DNA from 2 places in the Streptomyces sp. NPDC001663 genome. Region 1 is predicted to be linked to the other one. Evidence: riboswitches for the same ligand, from Rfam matches in the RefSeq annotation. Region 1 holds a riboswitch; the other holds the start of a gene.
The links. A riboswitch is a leader RNA that binds a small molecule or an ion and turns the genes downstream of it on or off. The one in region 1 is predicted to bind glycine.
Positions count from the first base shown of each region.

Region 2: linked by a shared signal. The riboswitch ahead of gcvT (glycine cleavage system aminomethyltransferase GcvT) and the one ahead of gcvP (aminomethyl-transferring glycine dehydrogenase) in region 1 are both predicted to bind glycine.

Region 1 is NZ_JBIAUR010000006.1:7,006-22,992, reverse strand. Features, by position in the region: gene ACFY1L_RS19815 (hypothetical protein) at 1-1,195, opposite strand, end outside; gene ACFY1L_RS19810 (amino acid transporter) at 1,810-3,756, shown strand; gene ACFY1L_RS19805 (hypothetical protein) at 3,857-4,375, shown strand; gene ACFY1L_RS19800 (DUF1707 domain-containing protein) at 4,368-4,973, opposite strand; gene ACFY1L_RS19795 (molybdopterin-binding protein) at 5,076-5,471, shown strand; gene modA (molybdate ABC transporter substrate-binding protein) at 5,667-6,497, shown strand; gene modB (molybdate ABC transporter permease subunit) at 6,494-7,351, shown strand; gene ACFY1L_RS19780 (ABC transporter ATP-binding protein) at 7,333-8,574, shown strand; gene ACFY1L_RS19775 (molybdopterin-binding protein) at 8,602-9,021, shown strand; gene gcvP (aminomethyl-transferring glycine dehydrogenase) at 9,063-11,948, opposite strand; glycine riboswitch at 12,128-12,223, opposite strand; gene ACFY1L_RS19765 (PRC-barrel domain-containing protein) at 12,337-12,714, shown strand; gene ACFY1L_RS19760 (DNA polymerase IV) at 12,731-14,098, opposite strand; gene ACFY1L_RS19755 (MerR family transcriptional regulator) at 14,166-14,810, opposite strand; gene ACFY1L_RS19750 (bifunctional nuclease family protein) at 15,072-15,545, opposite strand; gene ACFY1L_RS19745 (MerR family transcriptional regulator) at 15,632-15,987, opposite strand, start outside.
Region 2 is NZ_JBIAUR010000011.1:74,152-90,138, forward strand. Features, by position in the region: gene ACFY1L_RS32540 (L-serine ammonia-lyase) at 22-1,389, opposite strand; gene glyA (serine hydroxymethyltransferase) at 1,473-2,738, opposite strand; gene gcvH (glycine cleavage system protein GcvH) at 2,753-3,130, opposite strand; gene gcvT (glycine cleavage system aminomethyltransferase GcvT) at 3,250-4,368, opposite strand; glycine riboswitch at 4,536-4,636, opposite strand; gene ACFY1L_RS32560 (AAA family ATPase) at 4,839-5,507, shown strand; gene ACFY1L_RS32565 (enhanced serine sensitivity protein SseB) at 5,588-6,379, shown strand; gene ACFY1L_RS32570 (enhanced serine sensitivity protein SseB C-terminal domain-containing protein) at 6,480-7,277, shown strand; gene ACFY1L_RS32575 (ABC transporter permease) at 7,664-8,662, shown strand; gene ACFY1L_RS32580 (ABC transporter substrate-binding protein) at 8,690-10,441, shown strand; gene ACFY1L_RS32585 (ABC transporter permease) at 10,530-11,540, shown strand; gene ACFY1L_RS32590 (ABC transporter ATP-binding protein) at 11,537-12,619, shown strand; gene ACFY1L_RS32595 (ABC transporter ATP-binding protein) at 12,634-13,899, shown strand; gene ACFY1L_RS32600 (M1 family metallopeptidase) at 13,997-15,388, shown strand; gene ACFY1L_RS32605 (trimeric intracellular cation channel family protein) at 15,436-15,987, shown strand, end outside.

The DNA of each region.
Region 1 (15,987 bases):
AGAACTCCACCGCCTGACGCTCCTTGCCCGCCGCCAGCAGTGCGCGGACCTTCCGGTCGTCGCGCTGGTAGACGGCGTAGGCCTCGACCGTCCTCTCGGCCGCCGCCCGCTCGCCCGGGAAGGTGACGTTGTCCAGCTCGCGCCGGAACTCGCCGGTGAAGCGCAGGCCGCGGTGGTCGCTCTCGTACGCCTGCCAGGTGGCGGCGAGCCGGGGGTCGTACGAGGAGAGGTCGGCCCCCTGAATGCCGTACAGCTCCTGCGACTTGGTGAGGAAGGAGCGCGCGTACTGCTCGCGCCGTCCGGGGTCGAGGAGGTAGCGGCTCTCGTCGGCGTTGGCGTCGTAGGCGATGGCGCGGGCGCGGGAGAGGGCGACGACGGAGTCGAAGGCGTCGCGGCGGGCGCCGCGCAGATCGCTCGCGGAGGCGGCCAGAAGCTGCGTGCCGAGCAGGACGGCGACGAGGGCACAGACGGTGGCGGCGAGCACGCCGGGGTTGAGGATCCGCCGGAACGCGCGCGCCAGACACCACTGGAGAGCACCGAGCAATGCGAGCAGCAGCACGCCCAGGGCGAGGACGGCGACGAGCCGGCCGGAGAGCGCGGAACGGGCCGCGGCGTACTCGGCGTTGAAGGCCTGGTTGTTGGAGTCCACCAACTTCCGCGAGTCCGGGAGCAGTTGACCCTGTAGCAGGTCCGTGGCCCGGCGGTAGTCGGCGAGCGCGGCCGCCCTGCCGCCGCTGCGGCCGTCGTTCTCCAGGGCACGGCCGATGAGTTCCTGGTACTCGGCGAAGTCGTCGGTGAGGGACTCCACGGTCCTCTCGTCGGCACGGTCGCCCTGCGCGGCGACGGCGAGGGTGCGCAGGTCGTGCCCGATCTCGCGCCGCGCGTCACCGTAGAAGCCGACGGCCTTCTCGTACGGCGTCCGCAGGCGCCCTTCGCCCGCGTTGCCGTTCGCCAGCAGGATGTTGGCGGCCTGCGCGTCCATGTCGTTGAGGGCGAGATCGAGGTCGGCGGCGCTGGTGGTGCGGGGTGCGTCCCGCCCGGCGACGCCGTCCCAGGTGCCGAGCGCGGCGAGACCGGTGACCAGCAGCAGCGCCGCGAGGACGGTGGCGAGCAGGACCGTGGCCGCGCGCAGAAGGCGCAGTCGCGCGGGCACGGTGGCCCAGTAGCGACGGCGCAGAGCGGCCCGCGCGGCCACGGCCCGATTCCGGGGGCCGGGTCCCGGACGTCCGGTCCGCGACCCCCCTCGCGGCCGCGGACCGGGGCTGCCCCCGGCCGGGACGACCGTCTGCGGTCGCGGCCGCTCGGCAGCCTCCGACCCGGGTCTCCGCGATGTTCCGGCCGTGATCGCCACGGTCCCTCCCACGTCACGCCACGGACGGTCGCCCGTCCCCCGTGCCGCTCAGTCTGCGACCGGTTCCGGCCAGGCGGACGAGGCGTTGACGCGCCCCTGACGCGTTCTCAGGTGCGCTTGACGGGTCCTTGACGGAGCTGACGCGGCGGTCACGCTGTCCGCACCACTCATGCGGGCCGGCCCCTCCCCCGACCCCGCCCGAAGCCTCGTACGACATGACGCTGGGTGTCCGGCATCGCCCTCCGCCCTCCCTCCCTCATTCAGCGCAAAACCCCCTCAAGCATCCCCAAAGACCCTTTTTGAAGCGCCGCTCCGCCCCAGCAGCCAGTCTTAACGGAAGCTTGACGCCGTCGGCCCCCTCATCCGTGGGCCCGCGCGTCACTCTCCGCTTACGCTGGTGCCGCCGTCCGCGTGATGGCCGGAACCCACACGCTGAGCCGCACTTCAGGAGCACGCCGATGGCCACGACCGAACGCCCTCCCAGTCGCCTGCGCGCCTGGATGCTGGAGGGTCTGTCCGACATGGGCAAGGGCGTCCAGCAGGCACCGCACGCCGAGCCGGAGGCCCCGCACAAGGGACAGCGCTGGTACCGGGTGATGTGCCTGACCGGTGTCGACTACTTCTCGACCCTCGGCTACCAGCCGGGCATCGCGGCCCTCGCGGCCGGCCTGCTGTCGCCCATCGCGACCATCGTGCTCGTCATAGTCACCCTCGCCGGCGCCCTGCCCGTCTACCGCCGCGTGGCCGAGGAGAGCCCGCACGGCGAGGGTTCGATCGCGATGCTGGAGCGGCTGCTGTCGTTCTGGAAGGGCAAGCTGTTCGTCCTGACCCTGCTCGGCTTCGCCGCCACCGACTTCCTGATCACCATCACCCTGTCGGCCGCCGACGCCTCGACCCACCTGGTCGAGAACCCGCACCTGACCAGCGTCCTGCACGGCAAGGAGATGCTGATCACGCTGATCCTCGTCGCCCTGCTCGGCGCGGTGTTCCTCAAGGGCTTCCTGGAGGCGATCGGCGTCGCCGTCGCCCTGGTGGTGGTCTACCTCGGGCTCAACGTGGTGGTCGTGGCCGTCGGCTTCTGGCACGTGCTCACCGCGAGCCACGTGGTCACCGACTGGACCAGCGCCCTGACCGCCGAGCACGGCAACGTGTTCGCCATGATCGGTGTCTCCCTGCTGGTCTTCCCCAAGCTCGCGCTCGGCCTCTCCGGCTTCGAGACCGGCGTCGCGGTCATGCCGCACGTCCAGGGCGAGCCGGGCGACACCGAGGAGAACCCCAAGGGCCGCATCCGGGACACCAAGAAGCTGCTCACGGCCGCCGCCCTGATCATGAGCGTGTTCCTGATCGCGACCAGCTTCATCACCACCGTGCTGATCCCGGAGAAGGAGTTCAAGTCCGGCGGCCAGGCCAACGGACGCGCCCTCGCCTACCTGGCCCACGAGTACCTGGGCAACGCCTTCGGCACGGTCTACGACGTCTCGACCATCGCCATCCTGTGGTTCGCCGGCGCCTCCGCCATGGCCGGCCTGCTCAACCTGATGCCGCGCTACCTGCCCCGCTACGGCATGGCCCCGCACTGGGCCCGCGCCGTACGCCCCATGGTGATCGTCTTCACCCTGGTCGGCTTCCTGGTCACCTGGATCTTCGACGCCGACGTCGACGCCCAGGGCGGCGCCTACGCCACCGGCGTCCTGGTCCTGATGTCCTCCGCGGCCATCGCGGTGACCATCGCGGCCCATCGCGCCCAGCAGCGGAACTGGACCATCGCCTTCGCGACCGTCTCGGCGGTCCTCCTCTACGTCACCGTCGCCAACGTCATCGAGCGCCCCGACGGCGTCAAGATCGGCGCCTGCTTCATCGCCGGCATCATCCTGGTCTCCCTGCTGTCCCGCCTCGCCCGCGCCTTCGAACTCCGCGTGACCAGCGTGACCCTCGACGGCATGGCGGAACGTTTCATCCGGGACATGTCCAGCCGCAAGATACGGTTCATCGCCAACGAGCCCGACCGGCGCGACAAGGCCGAGTACCGCGACAAGATCGAGCAGATCCAGAACGACAACGACATCCCCGGCGAGGACTTCGTCTTCGTCGAGGTCACGGTCCTGGACCCCTCGGAGTTCGAGGCCGGCCTGACGGTCCGCGGCGAGGTCCTCCACAACCGGTACCGGGTGCTGACCCTGGAATCCTCCTCCATCCCGAACGCGCTGGCCGCCCTGCTCCTGCACGTCCGCGACAGCACCAACTGCACCCCGCACATCTACTTCGAGTGGACCGAGGGCAACCCCTTCGCCAACTTCCTGCGCTTCTTCCTCTTCGGCCAGGGCGAGGTCGCCCCGGTCACCCGAGAGGTCCTGCGCGAGGCGGAACCGGACCGCGCACGCCGACCGCGCGTCCACACGGGCTGAGCCGACCTCCGCGTCAGAAACGCGTCAAGACTCGCCGGTACGGCGTCAGAGCCCCGTCAGCGACGGCCCCTCCCGGTCCTCGGCGGCTTACCGTCGCCCCATGCGAGGAAGCAGACCGACGGACCGTGTCGGCGACCGCCACTGGAGCGGCGGCGTACGGCTCGCCGCATGCTGCGCGCTCGTCTTCTGCGCCATGACGATGCTGGTCGACTGGGACGCCGAGACCTTGACCCCGGCCCGCGCCCTGCTGTGGCTCACGCTGTCCGCAGCCGTCTTCACAGTCCTGCTGCCGCCCCGCGTCACGGCGGGACCCGGCTGGCTCGCGGTGAGCGGCCCGCTGCGCCGACGCGTCGTGCGTACGGACGCGCTCGTGTGCGTACGGCAGTTCAGCGGCGCCTCCTCGCACCTGGTCCTGCGGGACGCCGAGGGCAACCGGCTGGAACTCGACCCGCGCGTCCTGGTCGCCGATCCGCTGCTGTGGCACGAGCTGGACACCGGAGTGCGCCGCTCCGTCGAACGCAGCACCCTGCGCCAGGGCACCGATGTGCTGAGCCGCCTGGGTCACCGGATCGACGACGAGACGGCGCGGGCGGTGCTGAGGGAGTCGGGGATCACCTGACGAACGCGCGCCGCTGCTGACGCGTCACGACCCGGCCGAAGCTCATGCGCCCCCGTATCTCCACCCGCAGTTCGACGGGGACGCCGGGCCCGCCGGCCGCACGCGACTTGACCTTCGCGTACTCCACCACCAGGGAGTCGGTGTCCACCACGACACCGGGCCGGGTCACCAGCTTCAACGTGCCGCCGCGCATGTCGAGGTCGACGACCAGCGTGTCGTGCGTGATCACCGCCGTGGTGAAGTCGAGCGTCACATCGCCCCACTCCGACTCGACCTCCAGCCGCCGCGGCACCATCCAGCCGTCCCCGCGCCGGGCCGAACCACCGCGCTGCTCGATGCGTACGTCGTCCTTGGCCTCGGCCACGGTGCCGCCGGCCACCGTCGGCAGATCCGCCGTCAGGACGGCGAGCTCGCCCAGCGTGCGGGCGGACAGGGCGGCCTCCACCCGCTCGTCGAGCTCCTCGGCGGTCAGCCGGCCGTCCCCCGCGGCGACGGTCAGCAGGTCCACGACCCCGTCCCGGTCGGCGTGCGAAGCCCTCAGTTCGAGCGGGGCGGCAGCACTCGACGCCCCGCCACCCCGCACCAGCTCACCGGACATGCCCTCACTCCCCTCACGTCACGAACTAACGCTATATCGCGTTATACCCAACGCTCAACCCCACGTCCACCAGAGCCCGTTCGCAGCCCTATCGTGATCCGCATGCAGAGCTACACAATCGGCCAGGCCGCACGGCTGCTCGGCGTGAGCCCCGACACCGCGCGCCGCTGGGCGGACGCCGGTCGCGTGGCGACCCATCGCGACGAGGGCGGACGGCGACTCATCGACGGCCGGGACCTGGCCGCGTTCTCGGTCGAACTCGCCAAGGCGGGCAGCGCCGAGGAGGAGACCTCGTACACCTCGGTCCGCAACGCCTTCCCCGGCATCGTCACCGCGATCAAGCTCGGCGACGTGGCCGCCCAGGTCGAGATCCAGGCCGGCCCGCACCGCCTGGTCTCGCTCCTGACCCGCGAGGCCGTCGAGGAACTGGGCCTGGAGGTCGGCATGGAGGCCACGGCCCGAGTGAAGTCGACAAACGTCCACATCGACCGCACCTGACCCACCACCCCCTCCCGTACGAACCCGTCACGCACAGCCGCTCCCGTACGAACGCACATGCGGGCCCTACGGCCCTACGGCCCAGCTCATGCGATGTGACAGGAGACTTACGCCTCGCATATGCGCCAGTATGATCGGCGCACAGGGGGAACCCGACGGGCTCCTCCACGAAGAAACAGAGGGAGTGGACCCGTGATGACCCGTTCCGCGCGCCGGACCCGCCGGACCCTGCAGGTGGCCGGTGCGGGTGCCGCCGCGCTGCTGGCCCTGAGCGCGTGCTCCTCGTCCGACTCCGACTCCGGTTCGAACTCCGCGAAGTCGGACTCCTCGGCGTCCTCTTCGCCGAAGCTGTCCGGCGACGTCACGGTCTTCGCGGCCGCTTCGCTCCAGGAGAGCTTCACGACCCTGGGCAAGCAGTTCGAGAAGGAGCACCCGGGCACCAAGGTCAACTTCAGCTTCGGCGGCAGCGACACCCTCGCCGCGCAGATCACCGGCGGCGCCCCGGCCGACGTCTTCGCCGCGGCCAGCCCCAAGACGATGAAGATCGTGACGGACAAGAAGGACAACGCCACCGCCCCGGCCACCTTCGTCCGCAACCAGCTGGAGATCGCCACCCTGCCGGGCAACCCCGACAAGGTCTCCTCCCTCAAGGACCTCACCAAGTCCGGCCTGAAGGTGGTGCTCTGCGACAAGACGGTGCCGTGCGGCGCCGCCGCCCAGAAGGCCCTGGACGCCAGCGGGCTGAAGCTCACCCCGGTCTCCTACGAGCAGGACGTCAAGAGCGCCCTGACGAAGGTCGAGCTGAAGGAGGCCGACGCGGCGGTCGTCTACAAGACCGATGTGAAGGCGGCCGGTGACAAGGTGGAGGGCGTGGAGTTCCCCGAGTCGGCCGACGCCATCAACGACTACCCGATCACCCTGCTCAACAGCTCGAAGAACGCCCAGACCGCCAAGGCGTTCATCGCGCTGGTGCAGTCCGCCGAGGGCCAGAAGGTCCTGAGCGAAGCCGGGTTCCTCAAGCCGTGACCCCGACCGACAAGTCCGACGCCGCGGCCGACACCCTCCAGGGCGGTCCGCGGCGCGGGCGTGTCCGACCGGCCCGCCGCGGAGTCCCGCTCCCCCTCCTCCTCCCCGCCCTGCTCGGCCTGGCCTTCCTGCTCCTCCCCCTCGTCGCCCTTCTCGTACGAGCCCCGTGGAGCACGCTCCCCGATCAGCTGACCAGCGCCGAGGTATGGCAGGCCCTTCGCCTGTCCCTGGTCTGCGCGACAGCGGCGACGGCGGCGAGCCTCGTCGTCGGCGTCCCCCTGGCCTGGCTGCTGGCCCGCACGAACTTCCCGGGCCGCGGCCTCGTCAGGGCCATGGTCACCCTCCCCCTCGTCCTGCCCCCCGTCGTCGGCGGCGTCGCCCTCCTCCTCGCCCTCGGCCGCAACGGCGTGGTCGGGCAGTTGCTGGACTCATGGTTCGGCATCACACTCCCCTTCACCACCGCGGGAGTTGTCGTCGCGGAGACCTTCGTCGCGATGCCGTTCCTGGTCATCAGTGTCGAGGGCACCCTGCGCGCCGCCGACCCCCGCTACGAGGAGGCCGCCACGACCTTGGGCGCCTCCCGCTTCACCGCGTTCCGCCGCGTCACCCTGCCCCTGATCGCCCCGGGCATCGCGGCGGGCGCCGTGCTGGCCTGGGCCCGGGCCCTGGGCGAATTCGGCGCGACGATCACTTTCGCGGGCAACTTCCCGGGCCGTACCCAGACCATGCCCCTGGCCGTATACCTGGCCCTCCAGAACAACCCGGAGGCGGCCATCGCCCTCAGCCTGGTACTGCTGGCGGTGTCAATCGCGGTACTGGCGGGCCTGCGGGACCGATGGATGACGCCATCATGACGAGCCCGCGCCGGAGGCCGCCCCCAATGACGAACACGCGTCCCGCAGCCGCCGACGGCGCCCAGCCCCCACAGGGGCCACCCGCACCCGACCACGAAAGTAGTACGGGTGGTGCGGGTGGGAACCCAAACCCGGCCGAAGGCCGGGTGCCCCCCACAAACCCGCACCCGAATACGCACCACGCCCAAGGCCTCGACACCCACCTCGTGGTCGACCGAAAAACCTTCCGCCTGGACGTCACCCTCACCGCCGCCCCCGGCGACGTACTCGCCCTCCTGGGCCCCAACGGCGCAGGCAAAACCACGGCCCTCCGCGCCCTCGCCGGCCTCGTCCCCCTCACTGCCGGCCACCTACGCCTGGACGGCGCCGAGTTGGACCGTACGCCCCCCGAATCCCGCCCCGTGGGCGTCGTCTTCCAGGACTACCTCCTGTTCCCCCACCTCACTGCCTTGGACAACGTGGCGTTCGGCCCCCGCTGCCAGGGCGCCACCAAGGCCGAGTCCCGAGCCGTGGCCGCCGAGTGGCTGACCCGTATGGGCCTCACCGACCACGCCACCGCCAAGCCCCGTCACCTCTCCGGCGGCCAGGCCCAACGCGTGGCCCTGGCCCGCGCCCTGGCCACCAACCCCCGCCTCCTGCTCCTGGACGAACCCCTCGCCGCCCTCGACGCCCGCACCCGCCTGGACGTACGCGCCCAACTCCGCCGCCACCTGGCCGAGTTCGAGGCGGTCGCCGTCCTCGTGACGCACGACCCCCTGGACGCCATGGTCCTGGCCGACCGCCTGGTGGTCATCGAGCACGGCAGCGTCGTACAGGAAGGCACCCCCGCCGACATCGCCCGCCACCCCCGTACGGACTACATCGCGCAGCTGGTGGGCCTGAACCTCTACAAGGGCCAGGCCGAAGGCCACACCGTCCGCCTCGACACAGGCCCGGCCATCACCACGACGGAAGACCTGTCCGGCCCGGTCTTCGTGGCGTTCCCGCCCAGCGCGGTCACCCTCTTCCGAGACCCGCCCACCGGCTCCAGCGCCCGCAACCACTGGCGCTGCGAGGTCGCGGGCCTGGAAACCCACGGCGACCAGATCCGCGCCGACCTCACCGGCGAACTCCCCCTCGCCGCCGACCTCACCACGGTCGCCGCCGCCGAACTCGACCTGCACCCGGGCGCACCGGTCTGGGCGACGGTCAAGGCGACGCAGACACACGCATACCCGGCATGAGCCGCAAAGAGCCGTAAGTTGATGCCCATGACCCTGAGCATCCGCAACCAGATCCCCGGCACCGTCACCGCCGTCACCCCCGGCGAGGTGATGGCCACCGTCAAGGTCCGCCTCACCGGCGGCCAGGACATCACCGCGGCGATCACCCTCGAGTCCGTCGAGGACCTCGGCCTCGCCTCGGGCACCGCCGTACGCGCCCTGGTGAAGTCCACGGAGGTCTCCCTGGCCACCGCCCCGGTCGAGGGCCTCTCGATCCGCAACCAACTGCCCGGCACGGTCACCGACGTGGCCACCGGTGGCGCGATGGCCTCCGTCAAGGTCGCCGTCGACGGAGGCGAACTGACCTCCGCGATCACCAAGGACGCCGTCACGGACCTGGCCCTGGCGGCCGGCACCCCCGTCGTAGCCCTGATCAAGTCGACGGAGATCTCCCTGGCGACGGCGTAACGCGAAAGGGCCCCACCGAAGCGGGGCCCTGGCTCACGGTCTCAGTCCTCGTACGCGTCCAGCGGCGGGCACGAGCACACCAGGTTCCGGTCACCGAAGGCCTGGTCGATCCGGCGCACCGGCGGCCAGTACTTGTCGGCGGCCGACACCCCGGCCGGGAACACTGCCTCCTCGCGCGAGTACGCGTGCTCCCACTCACCGCCCAGCGCGGCGGCGGTGTGCGGCGCGTTCCGCAGCGGGTTGTCGTCCGCAGCCCACTCGCCCGCGCCGACCTTCTCGATCTCCGCACGAATGGCGATCATCGCCTCGCAGAACCGGTCCAGCTCCACGATGTCCTCGGACTCGGTCGGCTCGATCATCAGCGTGCCGGCCACCGGGAACGACATCGTCGGCGCGTGGAACCCGTAGTCGATCAGCCGCTTGGCGACATCGTCGACGCTCACCCCGGTCGCCTTGGTCAGCGGCCGCAGATCGATGATGCACTCGTGCGCGACCAGGCCGCCCGGGCCGGTGTAGAGCACGGGGTAGTGCGGCTCGAGCCGCTTGGCGATGTAGTTGGCGGAGAGCACCGCCACCTGCGTCGCCCGCTTCAGCCCCTCGCCACCCATGAGCCGGACGTAGGCCCACGAGATCGGCAGGATCCCCGCGGACCCCCAGGGCGCGGCCGAGATGGGCCCGACACCCGTCTCCGGACCGGCCGCGGGCTGCATCGGGTGGTTCGGCAGATAGGGCGCCAGGTGCGCGCGCACGCCGACCGGACCGACGCCCGGGCCACCGCCGCCGTGCGGGATGCAGAAGGTCTTGTGCAGGTTCAGGTGCGAGACGTCGCCGCCGAAGTGCCCCGGCTTGGCGAGCCCGACCAGGGCGTTGAGGTTGGCACCGTCGACGTAGACCTGACCACCCGCCTCGTGCACCTGCGCGCAGATGTCGGCGACATGCTCCTCGAACACACCGTGCGTGGAGGGGTACGTGATCATCAGCACCGACAGCTCGTCACGGTACTGCTCGATCTTCGCCCGCAGATCCTCGACGTCGATCTCGCCGTCCTCGGCGGTCTTCACGACGACGACCTTCATCCCGGCCATCACGGCGCTGGCGGCATTGGTGCCGTGCGCGGACGACGGAATCAGGCACACGGTCCGCTGCTCGTCCCCGTTGGCCCGGTGATACCCGCGCACGGCGAGCAGCCCGGCCAGCTCCCCCTGCGATCCGGCGTTGGGCTGCAGGGACACCTTGTCGTACCCGGTGACCTCGGCGAGCCGCTCCTCCAGCTCACGGATCAGCGTCAGATACCCCTGCGCCTGCTCGGCGGGCGCGAAGGGGTGCAGCTGCCCGAACTCGGGCCAGGTGACGGGCTCCATCTCGGTGGTCGCGTTGAGCTTCATCGTGCAGGAGCCCAGCGGGATCATGCCCCGGTCGAGCGCGTAGTCGCGGTCGGCGAGCCTGCGCAGGTAGCGCAGCATCGCGGTCTCGGAGCGGTACTGCTGGAAGACCGGGTGGGTGAGGTACTCGTCGGTGCGCAGCAGCTCGGCGGGAATCGCCTCCGCGGCAGCCGCGTCCAGCGCCTCGATGTCCCCCTTGACCCCGAACGCGGTCCATACGGCGCCCAGTTGGGCCCGCAAGGTGGTCTCGTCGCAGGCGATCGACACATGGTCGGCGTCGACGAGGCGCAGATTGACGCCGTTCTCCCGAGCGGCGGCGACGACCGCGGCGGCCCCGCCCGGCACGCGCGCGGTGATCGTGTCGAAGTAGGAACCGTGCACGATCTCGACGCCACCGGCCTTGAGCCCCTCGGCGAGGATGGTGGCGTACCGGTGGGTGCGCTGCGCGATGCCCTTCAGCCCTTCGGGCCCGTGGTACACCGCGTACATCCCGGCCATGACGGCGAGCAGCACCTGCGCGGTGCAGATGTTGCTGGTGGCCTTCTCCCGCCGGATGTGCTGCTCACGCGTCTGCAGCGCGAGCCGGTACGCCTTGTGCCCGTCCGCGTCCACGGACACACCCACGAGCCGCCCGGGCAGGCTGCGCGCGAACTTCTCGTGTACGGCCATGTAGCCCGCGTGCGGCCCGCCGAAGCCCATCGGCACACCGAACCGCTGCGTGGTCCCGATGGCGATGTCCGCACCGAGCTCACCGGGCGACTTCAGCAGGGTGAGAGCCAGGAGATCCGCGGCGACGGTGACCAGGGCCCCCAGCTCGTGCGCCTGGTCGATGACCGTCTTGATGTCCCGTACGACACCGGAGGCGCCGGGGTACTGGACGAGCACGCCGTTGATCTCACGCCCGGCGACCTCGGCCGGAATCCCGTCGCTGAGGTCGGCGACCACGACCTCCACACCGGTCGGCTCGGCGCGGGTCTCGATCACGGCGATGGTCTGCGGCAGCACATCGGCGTCGACCAGGAACAGGCCCTTCTTGTTCTTGCCCATACGCCGGGAGAGCGCCATGGCCTCGGCGGCGGCCGTCCCCTCGTCGAGCAGCGAGGCACCGGAGGTGGGCAGCCCGGTGAGGTCGGCGACCACGGTCTGGAAGTTGAGCAGCGCCTCGAGCCGCCCCTGAGAGATCTCGGGCTGATACGGCGTGTAGGCCGTGTACCAGGCCGGGTTCTCCATGACGTTCCGCAGAATCACCGGCGGCGTGAACGTCCCGTAGTACCCGAGCCCGATCATGGAATCGAGCACCTGGTTGCGGTCGGCCAGCGAACGCAGCTCGGCCAGCACCTCGGCCTCGGTGCGCGCACCCGGCAGCTCGAGCGCATCGGCGTTCTTGATCACATCCGGGACCGCGGCGGCGGTGAGCTCGTCCAGCGAGCCGTATCCGACGTGCGCGAGCATCTTGGCCCGGGCCTCGTGGTCGGGCCCGATGTGGCGCTGCTCGAAAGGGATCCCCTGTTCGAGCTCGGAGAGCGGAATGCGATGGGCGGTCATTGGCGGAGGCCTCCTGGTCTGACACGACCTTCGAGGGGCACCACGGCGCGGGTACCCGGACGGCCTCCCCCTCTGTCATCTCAACCTGAGAGCTTCACCGGATCGCCCAAAAGGGCTTCCGGCTTTCACCGTCGGTGAGAGCGGAGGCCGTCGACACCCGCCCTGCTTTCCAGAGTGACCTCGTCCGTGCGGTACGTGGGCCTGAGAGATTCCGGGGAGGATTTGCTCCTTCGGCGCCTCCGATGGTGTCCGGAGGACTCTCCCGCACAGGGTCAGCAGCCGCTGTCAGCCTACCAGCGAGTGCAACACCCCATCCCTCGAGTGGCCGCCATCTCCAATGTGCTCTTTTGTAGTGCTTACGGATGAGTTGCGACCAAGTGGAGGGCCCGTGCAGACCGACATCGATCCGCGCAACCTGATCGGCCGCAAGGCGTTCGACCGCAACGGCACCAAGATCGGCACCATCGACGAGGTCTACCTCGACGACGCGACCGGCGCGCCGGAGTGGGCGGCCATACGCACCGGCCTGTTCTCCCGGGACGCCTTCGTGCCCCTGGAGCCCAGCGAGCTGGTCGAGGGCACCCTGCACGTCCCCTTCGACCGGGCCCTCATCAAGGACGCCCCCGACTTCGGCGTGGGCCGTCATCTCTCCCCCGAACAGGAACTCCAGCTCTACCACCACTACGGACTCGGCCTCACCCCTCCACCCGCCGTCCCCGACCGCGATTTCGGCCGGCTCGCGGGCACGGAGGACGCCGACGCCTGACGCGGCCTCGCACCACTCACGCAGCCCCCGCGGGGGCTGCGCCCGCCCCAGGTCTTCGCGGCACCAGCGGCAACGGATCCGCCGGCTCCAGCTCGGTGTCGTCGGTCCGGAACGTCCGCACCCGCCCCGGCTCCGAATCGGGCGTCTCGAACCGTACGGTGACCCGTCCGAGCCCGCTGCCCTGCACCCACCCGTGCCCGAACTCGGCATGCCGCACATCGTGTCCCGCGGGCCAGCGCCGCTCGGCGGGCACCTGCTGCTCCTCGACGGGCTCCTCGCCGCCCTCCTCCTCGGGCTGCTCCGCCACCTCCCCCGCCGCCTGCGCGAACAGGTCCTCCTGCGTGTAGTCGGCAAGCCCGGTGACGCCCACCCCGAGCAGCCGCACGCCGCCCGTGGTGTCCACGGAGTCCAGCAGCCGGGCAGCGGCCTCCCGCACCACCGCCGGGTCGTCCGTGGGCCCGCGCAGCGTCTCGGACCGGGTCAGCGTGGAGAAGTCGTACCGCCGCACCTTCAGCACGATGGTCCGCCCCGACAGCCGCGCGCCACGCAGCCGCCGCACACACCGGTCGGCCAGCCGCTGCACCTCGAGCCCCACCCGGATTCGGTCGTGGATGTCCACGTCGTAGGTGTCCTCGACCGACACGGACTTGGCCTCCCGCTCGGCCACCACGGGCCGGTCGTCGTGCGCCAGCGCCATGGCGTACAACGCGTGCCCGTGGGCCTTGCCCAGCAGCCGTACGAGCTCGTCCTCGCCCGCCTCGGCGATCTCGTCGACCGTGGTGATCCCGGCCCGCCGCAAATGGTCCCCCGTGGCCGGCCCCACGCCCGGCAGCATGCGCACCGACATCGGCCCGAGCTTGGCCCGCTCGGTCCCGGGCTCGATCAGCACCAGCCCGTTCGGCTTGCCCTCCTCGGAGGCGATCTTCGCGAGCATCTTGCAGGCGGCAAGGCCCACCGACCCGGTGAGCCCCGTGACAGCCCGTATGTCAGCCCGCAGCTTCTCCCCCACCAGCCGCGCCGACGCCTCGTCCCAGGCCGCCTCCCCGGCCTCCAGGTCCACGAAGGCCTCGTCCAGGCTCAGTGGCTCCACCAGCGGTGACAGCGAGTGCAGCAGCTCCATCACCTGCTCGCTGATCGCCCGGTAGAACCCGAAGCGCGGCACGAGATACGCGGCGTTCGGCGCCAGCCGACGCGCCTGAGCCATCGGCATCGCCGACCGCACCCCGAACACCCGCGCCTCGTACGACGCCGTGGCGACCACCCCGCGCGGCCCGAGCCCGCCCACGATCACGGCCTTCCCACGCAGACTCGGCTTGGATGCCTGCTCCGCCGAGGCGTAGAAGGCATCCATGTCGAGATGCAGGATCGTGGGTGCGTTTCTCACATCTCCGATGCTGCACCACGCCACTGACAATGCAGTGCCGCCGGAGCCCCGGCAGGGGAAAGCGCCGTCAGACGGCCCGGTTCCGCCGCCGCGCCAGCTCGTCGGCCGGGTTGTTCCCGACCAGGGTCTCGCCGGTGTCGATCCGCTCGCCGTGCAGCTGCGACAGCGCGCTCTCGACGTCCCGCCACACCACTCCCACCGCGATCCCGAAGATCCCCTGGCCGCCCTGCAGCAGCGCGTGGACCTCGTCGGGCGAGGTGCACTCGTAGACCGTGGCGCCATCGCTCATCAGCGTCATGCGTTCCAGGTCCCGGAACCCGCGCTCACGCAGATGCTGCACCGCGGTGCGGATGTTCTGCAGCGAGACACCGGTGTCCAGGAAGCGCTTGACGATCTTCAGGACGACGACGTCCCGGAAGCTGTACAGCCGCTGCGTCCCCGACCCGTAGGCAGGCCGGACGCTGGGCTCGACGAGCCCGGTGCGCGCCCAGTAGTCCAGTTGCCGGTAGGTGATGCCGGCGGCCGCGCAGGCCGTCGGACCGCGGTAGCCGATCTGCTCGGACGCCATGGATGCCGCCCCTCCGCTGCTCGGCACGGCCGCCGGTCGCTGCGAGACGTGATCGGCCGCGCTGCCGTGAAGCGGGTACGGGCTGCTCCCCCCGAAACCGCGTCCGGGGGCACCCCCAGCCGTACCGTCGCCGGTGCTTCTCACGCCGACCTCCGTCCTTGACCTGCCTCCTCGACGGTAGGCAGCCACCAGGGGTGCGTCAACGACCGCCACACTCGGCACGCCGAGTGATAATCACCCTAGGAGTGGTTTCCCGTACCCCATCGCGGGGAAAGGCTAGCCGAATGCGCTCGGAGCGGGCCGTAGGACGCCCGCACTCGCCATTGGCAATTGCGGGCATTTGAGCCGTGATCGACCACCGACCGGCCCGCCACGGGACCGCGAGTCCGCCGGGCCGGTCACGCCTCACTGGCTGCTGGTTCCGAAGTCCTCCGGCGAGATCTGGTCGAGGAACTCGCGGAACTTCTCCACCTCGTCCTCCTGCTCGTCCGGAATCGCGATGCCCGCGTCGTCGAGCACGCCATCACTGCCGTAGATCGGCGTTCCGGTGCGCAGGGCCAGCGCTATGGCATCGGACGGGCGAGCGCTCACCTCGACGCCGCTGGCGAAGACCAGCTCCGCGTAGAAGACACCTTCACGCAGGTCCGTGATGCGCACTTCGGTGAGCTCCTGGCCGACGGCGTCCAGCACGTCCTTGAACAGGTCGTGGGTCAGCGGTCGTGCGGGGGCCATGCCCTGCTGGGCGAAGGCGATCGCGGTCGCCTCCCCCGGCCCGATCCAGATGGGGAGGTAGCGGTCGCCTCCCACTTCACGCAGGAGCACGATCGGTTGGTTGGAGGGCATTTCGACCCGGACACCTACGACATCGAGCTCGTTCACACAGCAACCCTAGGACGTGCCCGGGACGTTTGGGTAGTCGGGCAGGAAACGGGGGGACGTTCCGGCCCTCACAGGGCACGCCCCGCTCAGGGCAGTCGCACGCCTAGCGCGGTCTGCACGAGCGCCGCGTGCAGCTTCACGGTGAGCGCCGCCAGCTCCTTCGTACGCGCCTCCGCATGCGCCCTGGTCTGCGGATTGCGGTGCCGCTTCAGCGGGGCCACCACCTGGTCCACCAGCCCCGCCTCGCGGTCGGCGGCGGCCTTCATCACCCTCAGATGCCGCGGCTCGATCCCGAACCGCCCCAGCTCGACCACGAGTGAGGCGACGGTGACCGTCTCCGCGTCGTACGCCCCGTCCTCCAGCGGCGCCACGAGCCCGTACGACTCCCACTCCTGGAGCTCCTGCTCACCGATCCCTGCGGCGGCGAGCAGCTCGGCCTTCC
Region 2 (15,987 bases), on a different contig from region 1:
CACCACCTCCGGCGGTGCGCCTCAGCACTCGATGATGTTCACCGCGAGACCGCCCCGCGCCGTCTCCTTGTACTTGACGCTCATGTCCGCCCCGGTGTCCTTCATCGTCTTGATGACCTTGTCCAGGGACACCTTGTGCGAGCCGTCCCCCCGCATCGCCATCCGCGCCGCGGTGACCGCCTTGACCGCGGCCATGCCGTTGCGTTCGATGCAGGGGATCTGGACCAGGCCGCCGACCGGGTCGCAGGTGAGGCCCAGGTTGTGTTCCATGCCGATCTCGGCGGCGTTCTCGACCTGTTCGGGGGAGCCGCCCAGGACCTCGGCCAGTGCGCCCGCCGCCATCGAGCAGGCCGAGCCGACCTCGCCCTGGCAGCCGACCTCGGCGCCCGAGATGGAGGCGTTCTCCTTGAAGAGCATGCCGATCGCGCCCGCCGCCAGCAGGAAGCGGACCACTCCGTCCTCGTCGGCGCCCGGCACGAAGTTGATGTAGTAGTGCAGAACCGCCGGGATGATGCCCGCGGCACCGTTCGTCGGGGCGGTCACCACGCGGCCGCCTGCCGCGTTCTCCTCGTTCACCGCCATCGCGTAGAGCGTGATCCACTCCATCGCACGCGCCAACGGGTCGCCCTCCGCCCGGAGTTGGCGGGCGGACATCGCGGCGCGGCGGCGGACCTTCAGACCGCCCGGCAGGATGCCCTCACGGGACATGCCGCGGGAGACGCACGCCTGCATGACGCGCCAGATGTCGAGGAGCCCCTCGCGGATCTCCTCCTCCGTGCGCCAGGCCCGCTCGTTCTCCAGCATCAGCGCCGAGATCGACAGGCCCGTCTCGTTCGTCAGGCGCAGCAGCTCGTCGCCCGTGCGGAAGGGGTACTTGAGCACCGTGTCGTCGAGCTTGATGCGGTCCTCGCCGACCGCGTCCTCGTCGACGACGAAGCCGCCGCCCACCGAGTAGTACGTCTTCGACAGCAACTCCGTACCGGAGGCGTCGTACGCCCACAGGGTCATGCCGTTCGCGTGGTACGGGAGGGCCTTGCGGCGGTGCAGCTTCAGGTCGTCGTCGAAGGAGAACGGGATCTCGTGCTCGCCGAGCAGCCGGATCCGGCCGGACGACTTGATCGCCTCCACCCGCTCGTCGGCACGCTCCACGTCCACCGTCCGCGGCGAGGCGCCCTCCAGACCGAGCAGCACCGCCTTGGGGGTGCCGTGGCCGTGGCCGGTGGCGCCGAGAGAGCCGTACAGCTCGGAACGTATGGACGCCACGGAGCCCAACAGCTCCTCGTTGCGCAGACGGCGGGCGAACAAGCGTGCCGCCCGCATCGGGCCGACCGTGTGGGAGCTGGACGGGCCGATGCCGATCGAGAACAGGTCGAAGACCGAGATGGCCACGGTGACTCCTCAGAACGGAGTGGAACAAAGGGGGTGGGGTGTCCCGCTCACTACGAGTGTCCAGGACACCCCACAAAAAGGAACTACTTGTTCAGACCGGGGTACAGCGGGTGCCTGTCGGCCAGGGCCTTGACCCGGGCCTTCAGCGCTTCCGCGTCGTACGACGGCTTCAGGGCTTCCGCGATGACGTCGGCGACCTCGGCGAAGTCCGCCGCCTGGAAGCCGCGGGTGGCCAGCGCGGGCGTACCGATCCTGAGCCCCGACGTCACCATCGGCGGGCGCGGGTCGTTCGGGACGGCGTTGCGGTTGACCGTGATGCCGACCTCGTGCAGGCGGTCCTCGGCCTGCTGCCCGTCCAGCTCGGACTCCCGCAGGTCGACCAGGATCAGGTGCACATCCGTGCCGCCGGACAGGACATTCACGCCGGCCGCGCGGGCATCCGCGGCCGTCAGCCGCTCGGCGAGGATCCTTGCGCCCTCGACCGTGCGCTGCTGGCGCTCCTTGAACTCCTCGCTCGCGGCGACCTTGAAGGAGACCGCCTTGGCCGCGATGACGTGCTCCAGCGGGCCGCCCTGGAAGCCGGGGAAGACCGAGGAGTTCAGCTTCTTCGCGAACTCCTGCTTCGCCAGGATGATGCCGCCGCGCGGCCCGCCCAGCGTCTTGTGGGTGGTGGAGGTGACGACGTCGGCGTGCTCGACCGGGTTGGGGTGCAGGCCGGCCGCGACCAGGCCGGCGAAGTGCGCCATGTCCACCCACAGGTAGGCGCCGACGGCGTCGGCGATGCGGCGGAATTCGGCGAAGTCCAGCCGGCGGGGATACGCCGACCAGCCCGCGATGATCACCTTCGGGCGGTGCTCGGTGGCCAGCTTCTCCAGCTCGGCCATGTCGACCAGCCCGGTCTCCTCGTCCACGTGGTAGGCGACGACGTTGAACTGCTTGCCCGAGAAGTTCAGCCGCATGCCGTGGGTGAGGTGGCCGCCGTGGGCGAGGTCCAGGCCGAGGATGGTGTCGCCGGGCTGGGCGAGGGCGAACAGGGCGGCCTGGTTGGCGGAGGCGCCGGAGTGCGGCTGGACGTTGGCGTACTCGGCGCCGAACAGGGCCTTGAGACGGTCGATGGCGATCTGCTCGGCGACGTCGACGTGCTCGCAGCCGCCGTAGTAGCGGCGGCCGGGGTAGCCCTCGGCGTACTTGTTGGTCAGGACCGAGCCCTGGGCCTCCATGACCGCGAGCGGAGCGAAGTTCTCCGAGGCGATCATCTCGAGGGTGGACTGCTGGCGCTCGAGCTCGGCGTCGACCGCGGCGGCGATCTCCGGATCCAGCTCGTGCAGGGACGTGTTCAGTGCGGACATGCGTCTACGGCTCCTCAGCCGGCGTTCTGGGCGGTGTACTCGTCGGCGGAGAGCAGGTCGGCGGGCTCCTCGGTGACCCGGACCTTGAAGAGCCAGCCGCCCTCGAAGGGGGCCGAGTTGACCAGGGACGGGTCGTTGACGACGTCCTCGTTGATCTCGGTGACCTCACCGGTGACGGGGGAGTACAGGTCGCTGACCGACTTGGTGGACTCCAGCTCGCCGCAGGTCTCGCCCGCGGTCACGGCGGAGCCCACCTCGGGAAGCTGGGCGTAGACGACATCGCCGAGCGCGTTGGCCGCGAACTCCGTGATGCCGACCGTCGAGACGCCGTCCTCGGCGGCCGACAGCCACTCGTGCTCCTTGCTGTAGCGCAGCTGCTGGGGGTTGCTCATGGCCTGAATTCTCCTGTACGCGGGGAGTGGTGATGAATGGGGGACTGCTGGAAACGCGTGTGATCAGGGTGTATGTGCGCGGGGTCACGTCCACGGACGAGGCCGCCCGCGCTCAGTGTCTACTTCTGGCGCTTGTAGAAGGGCAGCGCCACGACCTCGTACGGTTCGTGGCTGCCGCGAATGTCCACGCCCACGCCGGGGGTGCCCGGCGCCGCGTGCGCCGCGTCGACGTACGCCATCGCGATCGGCTTGCCCAGCGTGGGGGAGGGCGCGCCGGAGGTGACCTCGCCGATCACCTCGCCGCCGGCCACGACCGGGTACCCGGCGCGCGGGACCCGGCGGCCCTCGGCGACCAGGCCGACCAGGACGCGCGGCGGGTTCTCCTCGGAACGGGCGGCGGCCTCCTGCAGGGCCTCGCGCCCCACGAAGTCGCCCTCCTTCTCGAACTTCACCACCCGGCCGAGCCCGGCGTCGAAGGGCGTGAGCGAGGTCGACAGCTCGTGCCCGTACAGCGGCATGCCCGCCTCCAGGCGCAGCGTGTCCCGGCAGGACAGCCCGCAGGGGACCAGGCCCACGCCCTCGCCCGCCTTGGTCAGCGCCTGCCACAGCTCGACGGCGTGCTCCGGTTTCACGAACAGCTCGAAACCGTCCTCGCCGGTGTACCCGGTGCGTGCGATCAGCGCCGGGACGCCGGCGACCGTGCCGGGCAGACCGGCGTAGTACTTCAGGCCGTCCAGGTCGGCGTCGGTGAGGGACTTCAGGATTCCCGGCGACTCGGGGCCCTGCACGGCGATCAGTGCGTACGCGTCCCGGTCGTCGCGCACCTCGGCGTCGAACCCGGAGGCGCGCTCGACGAGCGCGTCCAGTACCACCTGGGCGTTGGAGGCGTTGGCGACGACCATGTACTCGGTCGCGCCGAGCCGGTAGACGATCAGGTCGTCGAGGATGCCGCCGTCGGTCCGGCAGATCATGGTGTAGCGGGCGCGGCCGACGCCGACGGAGGCGATGTTGCCGACCAGGGCGTGGTTCAGCAGCCGGGCGGCCTCGGGGCCCGTGACGGTGATCTCTCCCATGTGCGAGAGGTCGAAGAGGCCGGCCTTGGTGCGCACGGCCAGGTGCTCGTCACGCTCGGAGCCGTAGCGCAGGGGCATGTCCCAGCCGGCGAAGTCGGTCATCGTCGCACCGAGCGAGCGATGCAGGGCATCGAGCGCGGTATGACGGGGTGCGGTGCTGCTCATCGGACGGTCGTCTCCCAAAGCAAGGCAGGACGGGCGAGGGCGTTCCTCCCCATCTGTCATCGGAACCTGAGAGGTTCGCCATGACCGCACGTGCTGACCACACGTGGGGATCCTGGCTTGCACCTTGGGTGGAGCCGCATGTGCAGCGGCCCGCTTTTCAGATGTGCCTCGCCCGCGCGGTAACGGGGCCTGAGAGATTCAAGGGAGGGACTTGCTCCTTCGGCGCCCCGGCAGACGGTGCTGCTGGGGACTCTCCCGCGCGGATTCAAACGGCCGGTATGCAGTTGGCGCGCACATCATTGCACGCCTCGTCGGGTCGCGGCAGGCCGCACTTGCCACTCCTTTCGGGCCCCTCCTTTTGTGACCGGCCTGTGGCCATAAGCGAACGGAACCGGGAGACACCGTGCATTACCTTCTCTTTACATTCGATGGGGAGAACCTTTCCTGACCCCGCAGGGAGGACGATCACGGTGAACAGGACCACGGCGTACGCCACGACCTCGGCCGTCGCGCTGCCGAAGCAGCCCTCGGCCCCGGCCCGCGAGCGGTGCCAGGAGCGCCCGGCGCCGGTTGTCCGCGACTTCCGCGAGCGCTCCGGCCGCAGCCCGCACGCCCTGCTGTTCGGCCCCCGCGACCTCGTGGTGATCACCGGTCTGCCCGGCAGCGGCAAGTCCACGCTGATGGAGCGCGCGGTGCGGGGCATCCGCATCGACTCCCAGGACACCCGCGACCGCTGGGACGCCCGTATGTCCCGCTTCCTGCCGTACGCGGTCTACCGCCCCCTGGTCCGCCTGGCCCACTTCGCCGGGCTGCGCCGCGCGCTGCGCAGCGGCAAGGGAGTCGTCGTGCACGACTGCGGCACACAGGCCTGGGTGCGCGGCTGGCTCGCCCGGGAGGCCCGCCGCCGGGGCGGCATCCTGCACCTGCTGCTCCTCGACGTCACGCCGGGAACCGCCCTGGAGGGCCAGCGCGAGCGCGGCCGCGGCGTCTCGCGGTACGCGTTCCTGCGCCACCGCACGGCGGCCGCCCGGCTGATCCGCTCCGTGGAGCAGGGCGACCTGCCCGAGGGCTGCGGCTCGGCGGTGCTGCTCGACCGGGACGCGGCGGACGTACTGAGCAGGATCGGCTTCACGGGCTGAGGTCGTGACCGAGGCCGTTTCGGGCCGTACCCGCTAGCCTTTCTGCCTCAGCAGTGATTCTCAGCAGGCGGTCAGGACAGATGGACTTCCCAGCGGATCTCCCCGCGGACTTTCCCATGCAGGCGCACCCCCATCCGCACGGCGGATGGCCCGGCAACGAGCTGGAGGAGGTGCTGTCGGCCTCCCTGGGCATGCCCTCGGCGGGCGGCCGGATCATCGAGGTCCTCGGCCGCAGCTTCGTCTGGATCCCGCTGCCCAACGGCGGCGGCCCGCACAGCGGCCCCCTCGACCTGCCCACGCTGGAGATCGAGGGTCAGGCGTACGTCCCGGTCTTCAGCTCCGAGGAGCAGTTCCGCCAGGTCGTCGGCTCCCACATGGGGTACACGATCGCCCCGGCCGTCGAGTTCGCCCGCGGCCTGCCCCCGCAGGTGGGCCTCGCGGTCAATCCGGACGGCGTGGTCGGCGTCCCCCTCCCTCCGGCCGCGGTCGCCGAACTCTGCCGGGTGGGCCGCACGCCCCTGGACGGCCCGACGTCGGGCGGCCGGGTCAAGCTCTTCGAACCGGACTGGCAGGACGACCCGATCGACTTCCTGGCGGCCGCCTCGGCCGAGTTCGCGGAGACGGGCGTGGTCGTCACGGCCCGCCGCTGCCTCGCGGCCGTCGAGACGGCGCATCCGGTGATGTTCGTGGGCGTCGAACTCTCCCAGCGGGAGGGCGACTTGAGGGCCCTCCCGCTGCAGGCCCTGGAACGGGCCGTGACCAGGGTTGCGACCCAGTGGCCGGTCAACCTGGTCCTCCTGGATGTGACGGAGGACCCGGTGGCCAACTGGATGAGGGAAAACGTCCGGCCCTTCTATCAGTACGGCCACTAGGACTCCCCGACCCGCACTCGCGAACACACACCAGGTCCCGACCTTCCAGACGCTTAAGCTGTGGGCATACGCGGGGCAACCATCAGAAGGGGCGGTACACGTGAGCGCCAGCGGCACCACGACCGGGACGGTCGAGCACATGCTGCGCCAGGTGACGCCGGGGCGCTACGACGCCTACGAGGCACTGCTCCGCGCGCTCGCGACCCCCGGCTCCGGCCAGGTCTGGATGCTCCTGTGGCACGGCCAGGCAGGCTCCCCGGACGCCCAGTACGGAAACATGGAGGTGGAGGGCTACGGATACGCCCCGTGCGTCACTTCAGCCCAGGAGCTCTCGGCCAGCGGCTGGAACCGCTCCTATGAAGTGGTCGACGGACTCGACGTCGCCCGCACCCTCTACCCCGACCACTTCGGCCTCTGGCTGAACCCGCACGCCCCCGGCGGCGGCGTCGGCATCCCCTGGCTCGACCTGCGCCGTATCGCCACCGGCCTGGAGCGCCAGCCCGCCGGTCCCCTGCGGCTGTCCGAACCCGGCATCGAGATCCCGCAGTTCTACGCCCTGCTCGCGCAGAACGCCCACCGCACCCCGGCCGTCCGCGCCCTGCGCCGCGCCTGGGTACAGCCGGCGCTCGGGGCGCCGTACCTCGCCATCGGCCTGGATGTATACGACACCAGCCCGCCCGCGGTGGACTCGGTGCGGGCGATGATGCAGCAGTCCATCGGCGCCGTCCCGGACGGCCTGCCGGTGTCGACCGTGGCGATGTCCGACGAGTACGACCCGGTCGCCCTGTGGATGCGCGCAAGCGCCCGCCCCTTCTACGACCGCGAGGCCCACGCGGCCGCTCCGGCCCAGGCGCCGGCGTCGGGATACGGCTACCCGCCGGTGCACGGCGGATACTGAGACGGCCACCCGCCCGCGCCGGGGCGGGAGTTGATCTGCGCGCGTAGAGGCGGGCGGAAGATCCCACTCTGTCCCCAAAGGTCGCAACTGAACCGCGTCCGGCCCCGGTGCACGGCTGTCCGGATAACGGAACCCCCCAGACAGCATCACGGTTGCGCATACTTTCTCCATCAGACCTGGCGCGTGATCGCGAGCGCGTTGAAGACTCGCCTCTCAGACGCGAGGAATGTCGATCCTGTGAGCGAGTACCGATCGGTACCAATCGAGGATCACCTGGACAGTCGGGCCGTAACCATCTGCGGCCGCCGCGCAGCAGGCAAGCGAACCAAGCCGCCCACAGCGGCGGACAAAGGCCGGTCACCACCGGCGAGAGGGGTCAGGTCATTGTGACCGCACCGATCGAGACCACGGGGGCGGAAGCCGGAGCGCAGCCCGAGGCCGTGCTCGCCGGGGCCAAGAAGAGCCAGATCGAAGGGCGTTCCCTCACTCAGATCGCCTGGACCCGGTTCAAGCGGGACAAGGTGGCCGTGGCGGGCGGCATCGTCGTCATCTGCCTCACGCTGATGGCCATCCTGGCCAAGCCGATCGAGTGGATCTTCGGGCTCGACCCCGACAAGTTCCACCAGGACCTGATCGACCCGGCGCTGCTGGCGCCCAAGGGCGGCTGGGGCGGCATGAGTTGGTCCCACCCGCTCGGTGTCGAGCCGCAGTACGGCCGCGACATGCTGGCCCGCATCATCGACGGTTCCTGGGTCTCGCTCCTCGTCGCCGGCGGCGCCACGGTGCTGTCGGTGGTGATCGGCACCGTGCTGGGTGTCGTCGCCGGGTACTACGGCGGCTGGGTGGACAGCATCGTCAGCAAGCTGATGGACACCTTCCTCGCCTTCCCGCTGCTGCTCTTCGCCATCGCCATCTCGGCTTCGGTGCAGGACGGCTTCTTCGGACTCAACGGCCTGTCGCTGCGCATCTGCGTGCTGATCTTCGTGATCGGCTTCTTCAGCTGGCCCTACATCGGCCGTATCGTGCGCGCCCAGACGATGAGCCTGCGCAAGCGTGAGTTCATCGAGGCGGCCCACAGTCTCGGGGCACGTGGTCCGTACGTCCTGTTCCGGGAACTGCTCCCCAATCTCGTCGCGCCGATCCTCGTCTACTCGACGCTGATCATCCCGACGAACATCCTCTTCGAGGCCGCGCTGAGCTTCCTCGGAGTCGGCATCGCTCCGCCGCAGGCCTCCTGGGGCGGAATGCTCAGCAACGCCGTGGATCTCTACACCGCAGATCCGCAGTACATGTTCGTGCCCGGACTGGCGATCTTCATCACCGTCCTGGCCTTCAACCTGCTGGGTGACGGGCTGCGTGACGCACTCGACCCTCGCAGCAAGTGATCCATCGATAGAGGGGGCTTTCCTCACGTGAAGACGAGAAGGGTTACCGCCGCCGTTGCGTCGGTACTGGCGCTCTCGCTCGGCGCCGCAGCCTGTGGCGGCGGTGGCGGCAAGGACGACAGCAGTGGCGGCGCCGGCAAGAAGGACGCGGCGCTCGACGCCATCGTCAACGTGTCGAACAAGAAGGGGGGTTCGGTCACGCTGGAGGACTCCGACGTGCCGGACTCCCTGGACCCGGGCAACACGTACTACGGGTTCGTGCAGAACTTCTCGCGCCTCTACGCGCGTACGCTCGTCACGTTCAAGCCCGCCGCGGGCAAGGCCGGTCTCCAGGTCGTCCCCGACCTCGCGGAGTCCCTGGGCAAGCCCAGCGCCGACGCCAAGACGTGGACGTACAAACTGCGTTCGGGCCTGAAGTTCGACGACGGTACGCCGATCACGTCCAAGGACGTGAAGTACGCGATCGAGCGCTCCAACTTCGCGCCCGAGGCCCTGTCCAACGGCCCCACGTACTTCAAGGCCTACCTGGTCGGCGGCGACAAGTACAAGGGTCCCTACAAGGACAAGTCGGCCGGCGGCCTGAAGTCGATCGAGACCCCGGACGATCAGACGATCGTCTTCAAGCTGAACCAGCCGTTCGCGGACTTCGACTACCTGGCGACCTTCTCCCAGACGGCCCCCGTGCCGGCGGCGAAGGACGACGGTGCGAAGTACGTGCAGCACATCGTGTCCTCCGGCCCCTACAAGTTCCAGTCGTACGAGGAGGGCCGCAGCGCCACCCTCGTCCGCAACACGAACTGGGACCAGAAGACCGACACGGTCCGCAAGGCACTGCCGGACAAGATCACGGTCAAGTTCAAGGTCAACCCGGTCACCATCGACAACGACCTGCTGGCCGACAAGATCACGGCCGACATCGCGGGCACCGGCGTCCAGCCGCAGACCCAGCCGAAGGTGCTGAGCGGCAAGTACGCCAAGCAGACGGACAACTCCTACGCGGGTGCGACCTCGTACATCGCGCTGAACGTCCACGTGGCTCCGTTCGACAACGTCCACTGCCGCAAGGCCGTTCAGTGGGCCGTCGACAAGCAGTCGATCCTCGACGCCATCGGTGGTTCGCCGAAGGGTGACGTGGCCACCACGCTGCTGCCGCCGTCGGTCAACGGCTACACGAAGTTCGACACCTACCCGTCCTCCGGGCACAAGGGTGACGCGGCCAAGGCCAAGGCGGAGCTCAAGCAGTGCGGCAAGCCGAACGGCTTCTCCACCACGCTGACGGCCCGTTCGGACCGTCCCGCCGAGATCGCCCAGGCCACCGCCATCCAGAACTCGCTCAAGAGCGTCGGCATCAAGGTCGAGATCAAGCAGTTCCCCTCCGGCAAGTACTTCTCCAACTTCGCCGGTGTCCCGAGCTACGTCCACGAGCACAAGCTGGGCATGCTCTCCATGGCGTGGGGTGCCGACTGGCCGACCGGCTACGGCTTCCTGGACCAGATCATCAACGGTGCGGCCATCAAGCCGTCGGGTGGCAACAACCTGATGGAGCTGGACGACCCGAAGATCAACAACGCGCTGAAGAGCGCGATCGCCAACACCGACGCCGCGGCCCGTACCAAGGCCTGGGGCGACATCGACAAGATGGTGCTCGACAACGCCTCGGTGGTCCCGCTCGTCTACCGCAAGAACCTGTTGCTCCGGCCGACGTCCGCTACCAACGTGACGGTCACGCAGGCGTACCTCGGCATGTACGACTACCTGCTGCTGAGCTCGTCGAAGTAAGCACAGGCCGGATTCCCTGAAAGGCAGGTGAAGGCACCGGGCGGCCGGGACGGACAACTCCGTCCCGGCCGCTCGGAGCCGCACAGCTGTGGCTGCGTACATCATCCGACGCGTCTTGGGCGCATTTGTACTGCTGCTGGTGGTCAGCGCAGTCACGTTCGGCATCTTCTTCCTGGTGCCACGCCTTGGCGGCCAGACGGCCACCCAGCTGGCCACCCAGTACGTCGGCAAGGACGCCAACCCCGAGTCCATTGCCGCGATCAAGAAGAACCTGGGTTTCGACCAGCCCATCTACATCCAGTACTGGGACTACATCAAGGGCCTGTTCGTGGGCGCCGACTACAAGTTCGGCCCCGACGCCACGCACTGTGACGCCCCGTGCTTCGGTTACTCCTTCAAGAGCCACGTCGAGGTGTGGCCGCAGCTCACGCAGCGCATCCCGGTCTCCTTCTCGCTGGCCGTCGGTGCCGCGGTGATCTGGGTGATCTTCGGTGTCACCACCGGTGTCATCTCGGCGCTGCGCAAGGGCAGTCCGATCGACCGCATCTCGATGTTCATCGCGCTCGCCGGCGTCTCCCTGCCGATCTTCTTCACCGGTCAGGTCATCAACGCCCTCTTCGTCTACCAGTGGCCCATCTGGGACAGCACGGACTACGTGCCGTTCACCCAGAACCCGGCCGACTGGGCCTGGCACCTGATGCTGCCCTGGATCAGCCTCGCATTCCTCTTCTCCGCCCTCTACGCCCGGCTCACCCGGGCGGGCATGCTGGAGACCATGGGCGAGGACTACATCCGGACGGCACGGGCCAAGGGCCTCAAGGAGTCCACGGTCGTCACCAAGCACGGCCTGAGGGCCGCGCTGACGCCCATCGTCACCATTTTCGGCATGGACTTCGGCACCCTGATCGGTACCGCGGTGCTGACCGAGACGGTGTTCTCCCTGCAGGGCATCGGTGCGTACTCGATCCAGGCCATCAAGGACAACGACCTGCCGATCGTCATGGGCGTGACGCTGGTCGCCGCGTTCTTCATTGTCTTCTGCAATCTCATCGTCGACTTGGTGTACGCAGCCATCGACCCCCGCGTGAGGTACTCGTGAGCAAGCTCGAAAAGGCGGCGCTGGGCGAACCGGCCACCGTCGCCCCCACCGACGCCGACGACGCGTTCCTCTCCGTTCGCGATCTGCGCATCCACTTCAACACCGACGACGGTCTGGTCAAGTCGGTGGACGGTGTCAGCTTCAGCGTGCGCCGCGGCCAGACCCTGGGCATCGTCGGCGAGTCCGGCTCCGGCAAGTCCGTCACCTCGCTCGGTGTGATGGGCCTGCACCGGCAGGCGAACGCCCGGGTCTCCGGCGAGGTCTGGCTGGACGGCCAGGAGTTGATCGCCGCCGACCCCGACGAGGTGCGGCGGCTGCGCGGCCGGAAGATGGCCATGATCTTCCAGGACCCGCTGTCGGCGATGCACCCGTTCTACAGCGTCGGCCAGCAGATCATCGAGGCCTACCGGGTCCACCACAAGGTGAACAAGAAGGTGGCCAGGCAGCGGGCCATCGAGATGCTGGACCGCGTGGGCATCCCGGAGCCGGCCAAGCGAGTCGACGGCTACCCGCACGAGTTCTCCGGCGGTATGCGCCAGCGCGCGATGATCGCCATGGCGCTGGTGAACAACCCCGAACTGCTCATCGCGGACGAGCCGACCACCGCCCTGGACGTCACCGTGCAGGCACAGATCCTCGACCTGATCCGGGATCTGCAGAAGGAGTTCGGCTCCGCGGTCATCATGATCACGCACGACCTCGGCGTGGTCGCCGAGATGGCCGACGACCTGCTGGTCATGTACGGCGGCCGGTGCGTGGAGCGCGGCCCGGCGGACTCGGTGTTCTCCGAGCCCCGCCACCCCTACACCTGGGGTCTGCTCGGCTCGATGCCGCGGCTCGACCGCGAGGACACCGACCGGCTCATCCCGATCAAGGGCTCCCCGCCCTCCCTGATCAACGTCCCGGACGGCTGCGCCTTCAACCCGCGCTGCCCGTACGCCGACATTCCGAAGGACAACGTCACCCGCACGGTCCGGCCCGAGCTCAGCGAGGTCGGCACCCGGCACTGGGCCGCCTGCCACATGAGCACGGAGCAGCGGGAGCGTATCTGGACCGAAGAGATTGCGCCGAAGCTGTGAGCGAGGACAAAGCAGTGACCATCCCTGCGCAGAGCGACGGTGCCACCCTCAACAAGGACGCCGCCCACGGCGAGACCCTGCTGAAGGTGACCGGGCTCCAGAAGCACTTCCCGATCCGCAAGGGCCTGCTCCAGCGGCAGACCGGCGCGGTGCGCGCCGTCGACGGCATCGACTTCGAGGTCCGCAAGGGCGAGACCCTCGGTGTCGTGGGCGAGTCCGGTTGCGGCAAGTCGACCATGGGCCGGCTGATCACGCGGCTGCTCGAACCGACCGGCGGAAAGGTCGAGTTCGAGGGCCGGGACATCACGCACCTCGGTGTCGGTCAGCTGCGGCCGATGCGGCGCGACGTGCAGATGATCTTCCAGGACCCGTACTCCTCGCTGAACCCGCGCCACACGATCGGCACCATCGTCGGTGCCCCCTTCAGGCTGCAGGGCGTCCACCCCGAGGGCGGCGTGAAGAAGGAGGTCCAGCGGCTGCTGTCGGTGGTCGGCCTCAACCCCGAGCACTACAACCGCTATCCGCACGAGTTCTCCGGCGGTCAGCGCCAGCGCATCGGCATCGCCCGCGCGCTCGCCCTGAACCCGAAGCTGGTCGTGGCGGACGAGCCGGTCTCCGCGCTGGACGTGTCGATCCAGGCCCAGGTCGTCAACCTGCTGGACGACCTCCAGCAGGAGCTGGACCTGACGTACGTGATCATCGCGCACGACCTCTCGGTGGTCCGGCACGTCTCGGACCGGATCGCGGTGATGTACCTCGGCAAGATCGTCGAGCTGGCCGACCGCGAGTCGCTGTACAGGGCGCCGATGCACCCGTACACCAAGGCGCTCATGTCGGCGGTGCCGATCCCGGACCCGAAGCGGAAGAACGTCAAGAGCGAGCGCATCCTGCTCAAGGGCGACGTGCCCTCGCCGATCTCCCCGCCGAGCGGCTGCCGCTTCCACACCCGGTGCTGGAAGGCGACGGAGATCTGCAAGACGACCGAGCCGAAGCTCGTCGAGCTGAAGCCCGGTCAGCAGGTCGCCTGCCACCACCCGGAGAACTTCGAGGACCAGGCCCCGCAGGACACGGTGCTGCTGACCGTGGCCAAGGAGGCGGCCGAACTGGTCTCGGACGAGGTGCTGGCGGAGTCGGCGGAGACGTCGGCCGCGGTGGCTGCCGTAGCGGCGGCGGAGACCTCTTCCGAAGAGGCCGCTACCGAAGAGGCCGTCACCGAAGAGGCCGTCACCGACGAGGTTCCGGAAGCGGAATCCGACCGCCAGGAGTCAACCGACAAGTAACGCATGACAAGTTGGCAAAGTCATGTGCATGACCGAACGGGAGAGTTCAGAGTCGTCCGTGTCCGACTTATCGGCACACGCTCGAAAGGGACGACTCATGAAACTCTCCCGTTCGACACGCTTAGGGGCCGTCGCGACAGCGGCGGCTTCTTTCTTCGCCATCGCCGCCTCCTCGGGTCCGGCCCCCGGAGCCCCCGGCATCGGCGACACCTACTTCCCGAACCTCGGCAACGGCGGCTTCGACGCCCGCCACTACGCCCTCGACGTGGCGTACAACCCCGACACCGACCGCCTCGACGGCCGTACGACACTCACGGCGCACGCCACCCAGAGCCTCTCCTCCTTCGATCTCGACCTGCAGAAACTCGAGGTCACCAGGGTCGAAGTGAACGGCAGACGCGCCGAGTTCACCCGCGACGGCGACGAACTGCGCATCACCCCGCGCGGCTTTCTGCCCAAGGGCCGCGACTTCACGGTCTCCGTCACCTACGGCGGCGTCCCCGAACCCCTCGGCGGCCCCATCGTGTTCGGCTCCAGCTACGGCTGGATGAAGACCGCCGACGGCGTCTTCGTCGCCTGCGAACCCAACGCCGCCTCCACCTGGTTCCCGTCCAGCGACCACCCGGACGACAAGGCCACCTACGACATCCGCATCAAGGCCCCCAAGGGCCTGACCGGCGTCTCCAACGGCCGGCTCGTCTCGACGTACGACAAGGGCGACTCGACGTACACCCACTGGCGCGAGAACAAGCCCATGGCGACCTATCTCGCGACCGCGACGATCGGGAAGTTCGACGTGAAAACCGGTCGGACGCCGTCCGGGATCCCGATCTACGTCGCCATCGACCCGGTGCTCGCGAACAGCAACAACGTCGACGTGTACGCCGTCACCGCCGCCGCCACCGACTACTGGTCGCAGGTATTCGGGCCGTACCCCTTCGAGGAGACCGGCGCGATCGTCGACGACATGCCCGAGGCCGGGTTCTCGCTCGAGGTGCAGTCGAAGCCGATCTACTCGGCGGTGCGCAACGAGACGACGATCGTGCACGAGCTGGCCCACCAGTGGTTCGGCGACTCGGTGTCCGTGGAGCGCTGGAAGGACATCTGGCTCAACGAGGGCTTCGCCACCTACGCCCAGTGGCTGTGGGCCGAGCACCAGGGCACCCGCAGTGCCCACGACTCGTTCCTGGCCGCGTACAACGCCCGCCCCGCCGACAACGCCTTCTGGCAGATCACCGTCGGCGACCCGCAGCGCGACACCATGTTCGCCTCCGCGGTCTATCAGCGAGGCGCGATGACCCTCCAGATGCTGCGCGAACGCATCGGCGACGCCGCCTTCTTCAAGCTGCTGCCGACCTGGACGAAGATCCATCGCTACGGCAACGCGAACACCGCCGACTTCATCAAGCTGGCGGAGAAGGTCAGCGGCCGGCAGCTGGACGATCTTTTCCAGACCTGGCTGTTCACGACAGGGAAACCGGCCCTCTGACCCTTGCATTGCAAGGGGAGCACCCTCTCATAGGTAAGAATGTATGGGTGTTTCAGCAACTGTTCAGCCCCTCCGTCCAGCACACGCTCGACCTCGTCGGCATCTTCGTGTTCGCCATCTCCGGCGCGCTGCTGGCCGTCCGCAAGAACTTCGACATCTTCGGCCTGGCCGTACTTGCCGAGGTCACCGCGCTGGGCGGGGGGCTGTTCCGGGACCTGATCATCGGTGCGGTACCGCCCGCCGCCTTCACGGACCTCGGCTACTTCATCACCCCGCTCCTCGCCGCCCTCCTGGTCTTCTTCCTGCACCCTCAGGTGGAGCGCATCCAGGTCGGCGTGAACGTCTTCGACGCGGCCGGCCTCGGCCTGTTCTGCGTCGCCGGGACGACGAAGGCGTACGAGTACGGTCTCGGCCTCACCCAGTCCGCGACCCTCGGCCTCGCCACCGCCGTCGGCGGCGGTGTCCTCAGGGACGTGCTCGCCAACGAGGTGCCGTCACTGCTGCGCTGGGACCGCGACCTGTACGCGGTCCCGGCGATCGTCGGCGCCACCATGGTCGCCCTGTGCATCCGCTACGACGCCCTGACCCCGTTCAGCAGC